Regions from separate parts of the Rhizobium sp. RHZ01 genome, predicted to be linked through region 2. Evidence: riboswitches for the same ligand, from Rfam matches in the RefSeq annotation. Region 2 holds a riboswitch; the other holds the start of a gene.

Region 1 (7,169 bases), on a different contig from region 2:
GCACCCCTGCCAGATCATGGCTGATGTCATGACCTTCGAAGAGCACCGCGGCCCGATCAAGGGCAAGACGATCGCCTGGACCGGCGACGGCAACAACGTGCTGCATTCGTTGGTCGAAGGAGCCGCGCGTTTTGGCTACCGCATGAATATGGCGGTGCCCCTTGGTTCCGAGCCAAAGGATCACTATCTGAACTGGGCCCGCAATGAGGGCGCCGAAATCATGCTTTACCATGATGCAGACCGTGCGGTCGCCGGCGTCGATTGTGTGGTGACCGATACCTGGGTCTCCATGAATCAGGAACATCGGGCCCGTGGTCACAACGTATTCCAGCCTTATCAGGTCAATTCGGCTTTGATGGCGCAGGCCGACAAGGATGCATTGTTCATGCATTGCCTGCCCGCCCATCGTGGTGAGGAAGTTACGGACGAGGTGATCGACGGCCCGCAATCCGTGGTCTTCGATGAAGCGGAAAACCGTCTTCATGCGCAGAAGTCGATTCTTGCTTGGTGCCTGGGCGCGATCTGAACCATACTGGACGCCACGTTTGGCCGGAAGGCCCGGTGGCCGTGCGAGCGGATGGACACCCTTGTCTGCCGCTCTCAGACTAGGAGAAGACCATGGCAGAACCTGCAGCCACCCTCGGCGAATTCAATTTCGCCGGCGATGATCATGTCGTTCCGTTTCAGGTTGAGGGACTGGATGTGCGCGGTCGCGCCGTCCAGCTCGGGCCGATGCTGGACGCGATCCTCGAGCGCCATCGCTATCCTGCGCCCGTCGCGCGGCTTCTTGCCGAAGTCGTTGTGCTGACGGTGCTGCTCGGCACGTCGCTGAAATTTGAAGGCAAGTTCACGGTCCAGACCAAGGGCGACGGCCCGGTGGACCTGCTTGTTTGCGATTTCTCGACGCCTGAGAACGTGCGTGCCTACGCACGCTTCAACCAGGGCCTCCTCGACAGGGCCGTTGCGGCAGGGCAGATCGAGCCCGAACAGCTTCTCGGCAAGGGCATGCTGGCCTTTACGATCGATCAGGGCAAGTTTTCCCAACCCTACCAGGGTATCGTTGCGCTCGACGGTGCGACCCTTGAAGAGATTGCCGGCACCTATTTCCGCCAGTCTGAGCAGATCCCGACGCGGGTGCGTCTTGCTGCTGCCGAACTCTTCGATCGCGACGACGCGGGCAAGCCGCGCCACCGCTGGCGGGCTGGCGGTCTTGTCGCCCAGTTCCTGCCGGAAGCGCCGGAGCGCATGCGCCAGCCGGATCTTCACGGCGGCGACGGCGATAGGACTGGCGGCACCCACAAGGAAGACGATGCCTGGATGGAAGCCCGCTCGCTCGTCGACACGATCGACGCCGACGAACTGACGGATCCGCAAGTCGGCACCGAGCGGCTGCTATATCGTCTGTTCCACGAGCGTGGGGTTCGCGTCTACGAACCGCGCGAGGTCTTCGATCGGTGCAGCTGTTCCCGCGAAAAGATCAAGGGGGTGCTGAAGGGCTTCTCGGCGGAGGAAATTGATGCCAGTCAGGAAGACGGCGCAATTTCGGTCACCTGCGAATTCTGCTCGACGACCTATCGTTTCGAAGTGGAAGAGGTGGCAGAGCCTGCGGAGTGATCAGTTCAGGACTCTCAGCAGCCCTGGCGAATCCAGTGAGAAGGCGGGTATTTCGACATTGAAAAGCTCGCCTTCGTCCGTTTCCATCTGGTAGTGGCCGAACATCAGCCCCGACGGCGTATCCAGCGGGCAGCCCGAGGAATATTCATAGGTATCGCCGGGCGCGAGCCGCGGCTGTTCGCCCACGACGCCGGCGCCCGTGACCTCATCGACGAGGCCGTTCTGGTCGGTGATGTTCCAATAGCGGTTCACCAGTCGCACGGACTTGTCGGAATTGTTGCTGATGACGATCCGGTAGCCCCAGACATAGCGATCGTCTTCCGGATCGGATTGCTCCTCCAGATAAAAAGGTTCGACGACGACTTCAATGTCTCGTGTAAGGGCGCGGTACATGCCTACACCATAGTCAATATACGTTACCGGTATCTTATACGACAGCCGATCCGTCAATAAACCGATAGTCGATCACGTCCGTAATGCCTGTAAAGGCAAGAAGTTTCGCCACTTAAGCCTGACTTTGACCTGTCTTGGGTGGGGCAAAGCAGCATGTGGCGGTCGGCCGGATTTGCGTCGATCCGGCCGATGTCGGCTGATCAGGCGTTCACTTTTGCGAGAGCCTGGGCGAAGTCCTCGATCAGGTCGTCCGTGTCCTCGATGCCGGCGGAAAGACGAACGGTACCGCCGGAAATGCCGAGCTCCGCCCGTGCTTCGTCGGTCAGGTTCTTGTGCGTCGTCGTAGCCGGATGCGTGATCAGGCTCTTGGCGTCGCCCAGATTGTTGGAGATCTTGACGACCTGCAAGGCGTTTTGGAGCGCGAAAGCTGCTTCCTTGCCGCCCTTGAGTTCGATGGCGACCAGTGTCGAGCCACCCTTCATCTGCTTGGCGACGATGTCGGCCTGCGGATGATCGTTGCGGCCGGGATAGATGACCTTGGCGACCTTCGGCTGATCGGCCAGGAAGTCGGCGATCTTCGATGCGTTTTCGGTCTGCTGCTTGACGCGCAGCGGCAGCGTCTCGAGTCCCTTCAGCAGCGTCCATGCCGTGAACGGCGACATGGCCGGGCCGGTGTGGCGGTAGTAGTCCTGAAGGTTCTCGTTGACCCATTCCCGGTCGGAGAGGATGACGCCACCGAGGCTGCGGCCCTGGCCGTCGATGTGCTTGGTGGCCGAATAGACGACGATATGGGCGCCGAGCTCGAGCGGCTTCTGGAAGATCGGCGTGGCGAAGACGTTGTCGACCACGACCTTGGCGCCGATCTGGTTGGCGAGCTTGGCGACGCCGGCAATGTCTATCACCTCGAGTGTCGGATTGGTCGGGCTTTCCAGGAAGAACACCTTGGTGTTCGGGCGGATCGCCTTTTCCCAGTTTTCCAGATAGCGACCGTCGACCAGCGTGCATTCGATACCGTATTTCGGGGCGAGCGTCTCGACGACCCAGCGGCAGGAGCCGAAGAGGGCGCGGGCGGCAACGATGTGGTCGCCGGCCTTCACCTGGCAGAGGATTGCGGCGGTGACGGCTGCCATGCCGGAGGCCGTGGCGCGGGCTTCCTCTGCGCCTTCCAGTGCGCACATGCGCTTCTCGAACATGTCGTTTGTCGGGCTGCCGTAGCGAGCGTAGATATAGCCTTCCGTTTCGCCCTTGAAGCGCGCTTCGGCCGCTTCCGCGCTCTCATAGACGAAGCCCTGCGTGAGGTAGATGGCTTCCGAGGTCTCGCCATATTGCGAGCGCAAAGAGCCGTCGTGAACGAGTTGGGTTGCGGGGCGCCAAGTCTTGCTCATGAATCACCACTTTCAAACAACAAAAAAACCGGCCGCGAAAGCAGACCGGTTTTGCACCCGGTCCTTTTAGCCACTTGTTTAACGTGGCTGCAAGCCGACCGGCCAAATCACCACGGGATAAAAGTGCAATACTGCCGTTCTATGCTTGCGTCAATTCCTTGAGTTTGGTTTTGTCTCCCGCGAATATGGATGGGGCATGATGGCTCGCGAAACAGGAATTTTGGCGGATCGCGCGATAGCCGCGCTCTTTGAGGCGGGACGTCTCACCAGCGAGCGCGATTTGGACCACGACCAGATCCAACCGGCAAGCCTTGACCTCAGGCTTGGCGCGAAGGCATTCCGCGTTCGCGCGAGCTTCATGCCGGGTCCTTCCCATTTGGTGTCCGATAAGCTCGATCGCCTCAGCCTCCACGTCGTCGACCTCAGCGAAGGCGCCGTGCTGGAGACCGGCTGTGTCTATATCGTTCCCTTGATGGAGCGCCTCGACCTGTCGGCCGACATGTCGGCCTCGGCCAATCCCAAAAGCTCGACCGGACGTCTCGATATCTTCACCCGCGTCATCACCGACTACGCGCAGGAGTTCGACAAAATCCCGGCTGGCTACTCCGGCCCGCTCTATCTCGAAATCAGTCCGCGTACTTTCCCGATCGTCGTGCGTCGAGGCTCGCGCCTGTCGCAGATCCGCTTCCGGGTCGGCCATTCGATACTTGGGGAGCCGGAATTGCTCGCGCTCCACGATGCCGAAACGCTGGTCGCCAGCAAGCTGCCGAACGTCTCCGGCGGCGGCATTGCCCTGTCGATTGATTTGGCCGGCGACAAGGATGGACTGATCGGCTACCGCGGTAAGCACCACACTGCAGTCGTCGATGTCGACAAGAAGGCGCAGCACGACATCTATGACTTCTGGGAACCTCTCTATAGCCGCGGTCGCAACGAACTGATCCTGGATCCGGACGAGTTTTATATTCTCGTCTCGCGCGAAGCCATCCATGTGCCACCGCACTACGCGGCAGAGATGACCCCCTTCGATCCGTTGGTTGGCGAATTTCGCGTGCATTATGCAGGCTTCTTCGACCCCGGCTTCGGCCACGTCCCCGCCGGCGGCCGCGGCAGCCGCGCCGTGCTCGAGGTCCGCAGCCACGAGGTTCCCTTCATCCTCGAGGACGGCCAGATCGTCGGTCGCCTCGTCTATGAGCATATGCAGGAGCACCCCGAGAGCCTCTACGGCTCCGGCCTCGGCTCCAACTATCAGGCCCAGGGCCTGAAACTCTCGAAGCACTTCCGCATCTGACAACGCCGATACCCGCTTGACAGCGGCACCCATCTATTGGAAATCTCGCTCCAACGCGGGTGTAGCTCAATGGTAGAGCAGCAGCTTCCCAAGCTGAATACGAGGGTTCGATTCCCTTCACCCGCTCCAAGTTCAGATGGTTTTGCTGGGACTGAGCGGATTTCAGCCGCACTGTGGTCTGAGCGTGGTGCCCACGTGGGCCGCCGTCGTTCGCTGTCTTACTCCACGAGGAAGAACGCCCTTAAGAGGTAGCCTCGAAGGAAATTGAAATAGTTGACAATCCTCTAATAAACATGGTTAATTTTTAACTATTCTCCGATATCACGGGAACGCAGGCGACCCCTTGGTCGTTGTCGGCATGATCAGGAGGAGTTGCAGAATGCTTTTGAAGATTTTCACGGCGAAGCGCGAGATCCGGGAGAATGGCGATACCGGCACTTACGCTGACGGCTACTATGCGCCGGAAGTGGTTCTTGCGTCTGCGCGCGATGACGATCGTGCTTCCTATGAGCGCGATTATGGTCGCGGCCGCAAGGTCGAGCAAATTCCGCTCGGGTTTGCCTGAGCACCCTTTTTAGCTTCCGTCTTGTGCGGCAGCCGGGCCATGGCTCGCTGTTTGAAGTCGAAAGTCTATAATCGAAAAGGGCGGCATTGAGCCGCCCTTTGCTTTTGTACCGTTTTGCTGGGATCAGAATTCCGTCCAATCGGCGTTGTCGCGTGGGCTCGAAGAGGCGCTGCTTGCACCAAATGCGCTTGCAAGTTTCTGCCCAAGCGCCCGAGCCGGCGAGCTAGAGGGGCGGGTGACACCCGGAGTGGCGATGCGGACGGGTGCCTTTCTGGCTGCGACCGGCGGCGCGGCCGGCCGTGGCGCCGAATGGATGTGAGTGCCCTGCAGCGGCGCTGCCGCGGCAATGTTAGCGCTGAAACTGCCAGTGCCGGTCAGCTTGAACTGGTCGAGCAGGTTGTTGAGTGTCGCCGCTTCCGTCGCGAGCTTGTGGCTCGCCGCCGTGCTTTCCTCGACCATGGCCGCATTCTTCTGCGTTCCCTGGTCCATCGAGTTCACCGCCGTGTTGATCTCCTGCAGGCCGGTCGATTGCTCGCGGGCGGCCTCGGCGATCGCGTCGACGTGCTGGTTGATCTCCTGAACCTCGTGAACGATCGCATCAAGCGCCTTGCCGGTTTCGCCGACAAGCGACACGCCCGTCTGCACATGGTCGCCCGATGTGGTGATCAGCGACTTGATCTCCCTGGCGGCATTGGCCGAGCGCTGTGCAAGTTCACGCACCTCCTGGGCAACGACGGCAAAGCCCTTGCCGGCTTCACCGGCGCGCGCGGCCTCGACGCCGGCGTTGAGGGCCAGAAGATTGGTCTGGAAGGCGATGTCGTCGATGACGCCGATGATGTTGCCGATCTCCGCGGAGGATTGCGCGATCTGCTGCATGGCGTTGACGGCCTTGCTGACCACTTCGCCGGACTTTTCTGCACCGGCGCGCGTGCGTGCCACGAGCCCACGTGCTTCCTCGGCACGCTTGGCGGCATCCTTCACGGTGGTGGTGATCTCCTCGAGGGCCGCTGCCGTCTCCTCGACGGACGCTGCCTGCTGCTCGGTGCGCTTCGAAAGCTCGTCCGCCGAGGCGCGGATCTCGGTTGCGCCGGCAGTGATGGCGCGGGCGTTGGCGCCGACTGTCTGCATAGTGTCGTTCAAGCGCAGGATCGAGTTGTTGAAATCCTGTCGCAGACTATCGAGGTCGCCGACAAACGCCGTATCGATCCGAGATGCGAGGTCGCCTGCGGCCAGCCGGCGTAAGCCGTCGCCAAGCGCGCTGACCGCGCGCGCGAGATCGGCAGCCTCGGTTGCGCGCTGAGCTTCACGTTCTCGGCGTTCGCTGTCGCTGAGATTGCGGCTCTTTTCGGCCTCGCCCTCAAGCCGGATACGATCGACGGCATTGTCGCGGAAGACGGCAACGGCGCCGGCCATCTGGCCAACCTCGTCACGACGGTCGAGGCCGTCGATGGCGCCGTGCGTATCTCCCTCGGCAAGCTGAGCCATCCGGTCACGCAGACGAACCATGGGCGTGGTGATCCCCGATTGCGCGACCCACACAGAAAGGCCGATCGCGCCCATGACAGCGAGCCCGATCAGTACGAAACTGAGAGTGATGCGCTGGTTGACGCTAATGGAGAGCGCGTCGCCGCCATCGTTCAGCAATGCCATCAGCGCATCATTGTTGGCGATCATTTTCGGAGTGACCGTGTTCAGCTTCGCATTGAGCATGCTTGCTGCAAGCTGCGCGCCGGCACTGTCCTTTGCCTTGGCGAGGTCGATGACCTTGCTGGAAAGCGCTTCCATCTCGGCGATGCCGACGAGGATGTCGTCAATCGCCGGCTTGCGGCTAGGTACCAAAGCCGCCGCCTGTTCCAGGCGTTCGCGCGCTTGAGGCATCTTGCTTGGCGTCGTGAGCGCCGTATTGAAAGCCGGCGTCTCC
Region 2 (7,169 bases):
TTTCACTCATAGGTCATCTCCGATTCTCAATTCCGCAACAAAATCATATGCATCACCACGATAGTGGGAGCGGGTGTATTCAACGACACGCTGGTCCTCCAGACGCGACACACGTTCGATCAGCAGTGCGGGCGCGCCGGCATTCACGTTAAGCGCAGCGGCCGACGACGGATCGAGTGTGACCGCCGTCAATCTCTGCAGCGCTCGGACCGGGCGGTGGCCGTTCGCCGCGAGCGCTTCATAAAGAGATCCCTCGCCGCCACCGCCTTCGCCGAGAAACTTTATCGGCACGACAGCGCGTTCGATGGCAAGCGGCAGCCCGTCGGCAAGGCGCAGACGATCGAGGCGAAGAACCGGTTCATCAAGCCCAAGGCCAAGCAGGAACGCCTCTTCCGGAGATGGCGTGTTGACCGTCCGAGACAAGATCCTTGCGGCCGGAGCGCGGCCGCGCGAGCGCATGTCGGCAGAAAACGACGAGAGCCGCCACAGCGACTGTTCCATTCGCTCGACCTTGGCGGAAACGAAGGTGCCGCTTCCGTGCCGCGACTCGAGCGTGCCTGAATTCATCAGGTCGCGATAGGCGGTCCGAACGGTGACACGCCCGACCTTCAAGGCTTCGGCCAGATCGCGCTCGCCGGGGAGCGCCGTTCCGGGCTTCAGCAACCCTTCCTGGATCAAACCGGTCAGCGCCTGTGCCAGCCGCTTGTAAAGCGGCCCGGTCAACGCCTCGTCGCGCAGGCCACGGCTGTTCAGTTCCGCTATCAGACTGGTTCTATCCATCTCGCAATAATAGAACCTATTTAGAACCAATCGCAAGCAAGAAATGACGCGCAGAAAAAACCCCCGCAGGAAGCCTGCGAGGGTTGGCTCATTCGAGAACAAGGCGAGAGCGTTAGCTCTTCGAGAAAATGTAATCCGTTTCCTGACGCAACACTTCACCCGGGCGCAAAACGGCATCGGGGAAGCCCTCGTGGTTGATCGCATCCGGCCAGATCTGTGTTTCCAGGCAGAAGCCGGCGAAGGGACCATACTTGCGTCCATCGAGGCCTGGCACAGGCACGTCGAGTTTGAAGCCGGCGTAGAACTGTACGCCGGGCTCCGTGGTGCGAACTTCCAGCGAAACGCCTGAGTTCAGGCTGCGGGCAAGCGCGACGGAGCGCTTTGCGGTGCGTTCGGTGGAGAGGCAGAAATTGTGATCGTAGAGCGCCTGTTCGCTACCGTCGAACCGCTTCATGGGCGACATCTCGCGGAAGTCGAAAACCGTTCCGGCGACGGGCCGTACCTCTCCGGTCGGGATCTGCAACTCATTCGTCACGAGGTAGCCGTCGGCCGCAATCATGATGTCGTGGCCGAGCGCATCGTCGCGGCCGTCGAGGTTGAAATAGGCATGCTGGCAGACGTTAGCGATCGTCGGTTGATCGCTCGTCGATTCGTAGGTCACGGAAAATTCGCCGTTGCCGTGTACCCGGTACGTCGCCTGGATGGTGCAGTTGCCCGGATAGCCGCCGCGACCGTCGGGATCGACGATCTTCAACACGACGCGGTCGGCATCATGCTCGACGATTGTCCAGTTCCGCTTGGCGATGTTGTCCTTGCCGCCGTGAAGATGGGTAACGCCCTTCTCGTTGAGGTCGAGTTGATAGTTCTTGCCATCCAAGGTGAACTTGCCGCCGCCGATGCGGTTTGCGCAGCGCCCAGGCGTCGCTCCAAAATAAGAGGAGTGGGCGGGGTAGCTGTCAAAATCGTCGAAGCCAAGCAGCAGCGGCGCATCGTGACCGTCAAGGCGGAGATCCTGAATGACGGCGCCCCAGGTGATGATCTTGGCGGTCAGCCCGCCACCCTTGATCTCGACACGAAAGACAGTCTCGCCCGACTGGGTTTGCCCAAAAACTTCCCGTTTCAACATTTCCGCCATAGCGACCATCCAGATATATCTTTAATTGAGGCAGGGAACCTGCCCCCATTTGCCGCAAACCGCAACGGGTGTCGTAAAAAAGAAGCACGGTCAGACTAGGCGCGGCCGCTTAGCATCGGCTTCTGTCAGTTGCCCTTGCCGATGTCGTTGAGATCGTAAGGTGTCGTCTGGTAGATCTCGTTGATCCAGTTGCCGAACAACAGGTGCGCGTGGCTGCGCCAGCGATTTTGCGGCGCCAGCGACGGATCGTTGTGCGGGAAATAGTTGTGCGGCATCTTGATCGGCACGCCGGCATTCACGTCGCGGAAGTACTCGTCCGAGAGCGACGTTGAATCGTACTCCACATGATTGAACATATAGAGCCGCTTGCCCTTGCGTTCATGCACCAGGCAGACGCCCATTTCGCTGGATTCCATCAGGATCTCCAGGTCTGGTGACTTTTCGATGTCGCTGCGGCGAACCTCGGTCCAGCGCGACACGGGCACTTCGAAATTGTCGGAGAAACCGTTCAGGTAGACCGACGACGGCTTCAGATTCCGGTGTCGGTAGACACCGAAGGCCTTCTCCTTGAGTTCGTACTTCGGAACGCCGTGGAAATGATAGATCGCGGCCATCGCGCCCCAGCAGACGTTCATCGACGAATGGACGTTGGTTTCCGTCCAGTCGAAAATCTGCTGCATTTCACCCCAATAGTTCACGTCCTCGTAGGGCAGTGTCTCGATCGGCGCGCCTGTTGTGATGAAGCCGTCGAACTTGCGGTCCTTCACTTCCTCCCACGTCTGGTAGAAGGCGAGAAGATGGTCTTCCGAGGTGTTCTTTGCTTTATGGTTGCCCACGCGGATGAGCGAAAGCTCCACCTGCAGCGGCGAAGCGCCGACCAGGCGGGCCATCTGCAATTCCGTCTTGATCTTGTTGGGCATGAGGTTGAGAAGCCCGATCTGCAGCGGCCGGATGTCCTGACGGATTGCCGCCGTCTCGGTCATCACGCGTACGCCTTCCTGAACCAGGGTTTCAAACGCAGGCAAGGTATCGGGGATCTTGATGGGCATTGCGGTCACTCGATCAAAGAAACGAATATATCGCTATCGGTCCGCACGCGGCCCTTTAGCAACTTCTTTAACGTGGCTGCAAGCCGGCCGGCCAAATCACCACGGAGTGCCTTAAATAGCGCCAGTCGGGCTGCGAATCAATTGCTCATACGAAGAGTGGGGTCGATGCGAAGTCACTCACACGTTAAAGGTTGCTAGAATCTGTTGGTGGACACAGCGAATCACCACGTTTATTGAAGTAGAATGACGACTAGGGACGCGTAATGGCAGATGACCTCAAAGGCAGGCCAAGCATTCAAGGGCAGGACAGAGTAGGATACGACCTAAGCCTGGGCTATCGCTTGAGGGTCATGTTCTCGGCTTTCTGGCATTCGCCCGTGCGGGGAAGGGTCTTGGTGATCGCTACTGCGCTGATCGCCATCATTCTTGCGACCGCCTATGCCACCGTCATTCTCAACCAGTGGAACGCGCCATTTTACGACAGCATCGCGCGGCGTGATCTGCCCGGCTTCTTCCATCAGTTGAAGGTCTTCGCGTTGATCGCCGGCATGCTGCTGCTGCTCAACGTCGTGCAGGCCTGGCTCAATCAGATGACCGCGGTCTACATGCGCGAAGGCCTGACGCGTGATCTTGTCAACCAGTGGCTTCAGCGCAAGCGTGCGCTTCGGCTTTCGGCCAGCGGCCTCATCGGCGTCAATCCCGATCAGCGCTTGCACGAAGACGCCCGCAACCTCGCGGAAAGCACCACGAGCCTGATGATCGGGCTGGTGCAGGCGACGATCCTGCTGATCAGTTTCATCGGCGTTCTGTGGGATCTCTCAAGCGGCTTTATCTTCCGTTTCGGCACGCATTCCTTTTCCATTCCGGGCTATATGGTTTGGGCTGCGATCTTTTATGCGGCGTCCGCATCGATTCTCAGCCAACTGGTGGGCCGCAAGCTTGTAAAGCTCAATGCGGATCGTTTCTCGAAGGAAGCAGAGCTTCGCTTCGCGCTGATGCATGCCAACGAGAACATGCCGGCGATTACCGTGGCACGCGGCGAGGAGAATGAGCAGAAACGTATCGACACCGACATCAGTGCGGTGCTTGCCGTCATCAAGCGGGTGGCGATGGCCAACGTCAACCTCACCTGGGTATCGGCCGGCTACGGTTGGCTCGTCGTTGTCATCCCGATCATTGTTGCCGCACCCGCCTACTTCTCCGGCGGCCTGACGTTTGGCCAGCTGATGGTGTCCGTGGGCGCCTTCAACCAGGTCAACACCGCCCTTCGCTGGTATGTCGCGAATTTCGGTCCCATCGCCGAATGGCGCGCCACCCTGATGCGCGTCACCGATTTCCGGCAGGCGCTCACCAGCATGAATGACGAGATCAATATGAAGGGAACGATCAAGTACGAACGGAACCCTTCCGGAAACCTGACGCTGGAGCATGTCCGGATCGCCGCCAAGATCGGTGAGGACATCGACCAGTGCGGTGGTTTCCGCATGCACGAAGGCGCGGTGACGATCAAGGCCGGCGAAAAGGTCATGATCAACGGCGACCACAACGTGAATCGCAAATTGCTCTTCCTTGCGCTTTCCGAGCTTTGGCCGTGCGGCGGCGGCAAGATCGGCTTGCCGCCCACGGACGACATGCTTTTCGTCCCGCAATCGGCCTACATTCCGGGTGGTACCCTTCGCGAAGCATTGGCGTTTCCGGAACCCGTGGACGCCTATCAGAATGCCGATGTCGTTACGGCGCTGGAAAAGGCAGGTCTCCAAAATCTGGTTTCCCGGCTTGATACCCGAGCCCGCTGGGACAAGCTGCTTGACTCAGACGAGCAGCGGGCGATCGGTTTCGCTCGCCTGCTTCTCGTGCGGCCGAAATGGATTGTATTCGACGAAGTGCTGGAGGGCATGGAGCCGGAATGGCAATCGACGATGATGCAGGTCCTCGCTTCCATGCCTGAGGCAACGATGATCTACATCGGTCGGTCAGACACATACGTCGAGACTTTCAAGCCACGCGTTCTGCATCTTGAAGCGCTGCACGCGAAGCCTGAGATGAAGGTCGTGGCAAAGGCGCCGAACGCGCCGGCACCAGCACTCTGATCACTTACATCGGCGGTACGGCGCCGTTTGTGCCGACCGTGACATTCGCCGAGGACACAGTGCCGTCCGCAGCTTTTTCACCCATTACGATCACGCGCGCTCCTGCGACAAGATCCTTCTTTCCCGCAGGCGCGATGGTAACGATGGGTGTATCGTCGGCAATGGATATCGTCTTTTCCTTGCCCTGGTAGGTGAGCGTGATGGTGTGGCCGTCGACTGCCTTGACGGCCTTAGCCACGGTTGCGTTGGTCATCGTGCTGTTCGGCTTCAGGTCCCAGGGGCGACTGCCTTCTCCGGTGCCTTTCATGGCTGCTGGAAAGATCAGCACTTCTAGAGCACCATCGCCGCCATCGGCTTTCGGCAACGAGGCGACGCCAACGAAATCCCCTGGCTTGATGTCTTCCACGGAAGCCTTCCTGATGCCGCGGACCTTCCAATCCGGCTTCAATTTTACCGTCTGCTCGGTGCCCTCTCGCGTTTTCACCACCAGCGTGTTGCCGTTCAGGCTTTCGATCGCACCGCGCACGCGTTGCGCCTCCTGGGCAAGCGCGCCGTGTGACGCCATAGTGAGGAAACCCGCGGCCCAGACGAGCCCGGTCAATGCGTTGAGATTGTGTGGCATGATCTGCATCCTTGCCGTCGTACGAACTGCGGCAACGGGGCGCAGCTTAGTCCCGCCGGTCGAAGGCTGACGAATCAATGAAAAGTGAAGCCAGATTGCCCAGCAACAGATGGGGCGGAATGGGAGGGTGTGCTGTCTCAGCCCTCCAACTCCTCCCGCAGCATCTCAAGCTCCAGCCATTCCTCCTCCATCTTCGTCAGGCTGTCGCGGAATTTCTCCATCTCGGCCGCTAGGCGATTGAACGTGGTGGGGTCTTTGCTGAACAGGCTGGGATCTGCCATCCGCTCTTCGCGCTTGGCGATTTCGGCTTCCGCCTTGGCCATTTCCTTCGGAAGATTTTCGAGCGCGAACTTCTGCTTGTAGGAAAGCTTGCCTTTTCCTTTTGCCGTTCCGGCGGAAGCGGCTGCCTCCTGCGGCTTCGCTCGTTCCGCCGCCTTCTCGGCCTTCCGTCGCTCGTCGATAGCGCCCTTTCGTTGTGCCAGCATGTCCGAATAGCCGCCGGCATACTCGATCCAGCGACCGTCAGGTGCATCCGGCACAGCCGGCGCGATTGTCGACGTCACCGTGCGGTCGAGGAAATCGCGGTCGTGGCTGACGAGAATCACGGTGCCGGGGAAGCCGGCGACGATTTCCTGCAGCAGATCCAGCGTCTCGATATCAAGGTCGTTGGTCGGCTCGTCGAGGATCAACAGATTCGCCGGGCGCGACATGATGCGGGCCAGCATCAGCCGTGCGCGCTCGCCGCCTGAAAGGTTCCTGATCGGCGTGCGTGCCTGCTCGGGCTGGAACAGGAACTCCTTCATATAGCCGGTCACGTGCCGCTGCTCGCCGTTGACGAGGAGGTTCTCGCCGCGGCCATCGGTCAGGTAATGGGCGAGCGTCTCTTCCGGATTGAGGTCTTCGCGCTTCTGATCCAGCGTCGCGATTTCCAGATTGGTCCCGAGCTTGACCGTGCCGCTGTCCGGCAAGAGCTGCCCGGTCAGCATCTTCAACAGCGTGGTTTTGCCGGCGCCGTTCGGGCCGACGAGACCGATGCAATCACCGCGATGCACGCGGATGGAAAAGGGAGCGACGATCGGCCGGTCGCCGAAGGTCTTCGTGATCTTCTCGGCCTCGATGACGAGCTTGCCGGACTCCTGCGCATCGGAAACCGTTGCCTGCACGGTGCCCTGCGGACCTTTGTGGCCGCGATACTGAGTACGCATGGTCTGCAGTTCGCCAAGCCGGCGCATGTTGCGCTTGCGCCGGGCCGTGACGCCGTAGCGCAGCCAATGCTCTTCGCGCTCGATCGCCTTGCCGAGCTTGTGCTGCTCGAGCTCTTCCGCCTCCAGAACCTGGTCACGCCAGGCTTCGAAATGGGCAAAACCCCTGTCGAGCCGCCGCGATGCGCCGCGGTCGAGCCAGACTGTTGCCGTTGAAACCTTCTCCAGGAAACGGCGGTCGTGGGAGATCAGGACGAGCGCACTGCGGCTCTTCTGCAGTTCGCCTTCCAG

Evidence for each region. Region 2 has a riboswitch for S-adenosylmethionine ahead of metA (homoserine O-succinyltransferase). Riboswitches for the same ligand answer to the same signal wherever they lie in the genome.
Region 1: it holds a riboswitch for S-adenosylmethionine, as region 2 does, so the genes downstream of both, IB248_RS04110 (O-succinylhomoserine sulfhydrylase) here and metA (homoserine O-succinyltransferase) in region 2, are expected to answer to the same signal.

Annotation. Positions count from the first base shown of each region.
Region 1 covers NZ_JACUZZ010000002.1:267,960-275,128, forward strand. Annotated here, with positions in the region: gene argF (ornithine carbamoyltransferase) at 1-526, shown strand, start outside; gene IB248_RS04100 (Hsp33 family molecular chaperone) at 619-1,614, shown strand; gene apaG (Co2+/Mg2+ efflux protein ApaG) at 1,615-2,007, opposite strand; gene IB248_RS04110 (O-succinylhomoserine sulfhydrylase) at 2,208-3,392, opposite strand; SAM riboswitch at 3,438-3,516, opposite strand; gene IB248_RS04115 (2'-deoxycytidine 5'-triphosphate deaminase) at 3,589-4,683, shown strand; tRNA gene IB248_RS04120 (tRNA-Gly) at 4,739-4,812, shown strand; gene IB248_RS04125 (hypothetical protein) at 5,063-5,248, shown strand; gene IB248_RS04130 (methyl-accepting chemotaxis protein) at 5,372-7,169, opposite strand, start outside.
Region 2 covers NZ_JACUZZ010000014.1:119,008-126,176, forward strand. Annotated here, with positions in the region: gene IB248_RS16330 (SIS domain-containing protein) at 1-10, opposite strand, end outside; gene IB248_RS16335 (GntR family transcriptional regulator) at 7-780, opposite strand; gene IB248_RS16340 (aldose epimerase family protein) at 893-1,915, opposite strand; gene metA (homoserine O-succinyltransferase) at 2,041-2,964, opposite strand; SAM riboswitch at 3,000-3,077, opposite strand; gene IB248_RS16350 (ABC transporter ATP-binding protein/permease) at 3,228-5,054, shown strand; gene IB248_RS16355 (DUF5666 domain-containing protein) at 5,059-5,619, opposite strand; gene IB248_RS16360 (ABC-F family ATP-binding cassette domain-containing protein) at 5,814-7,169, opposite strand, start outside.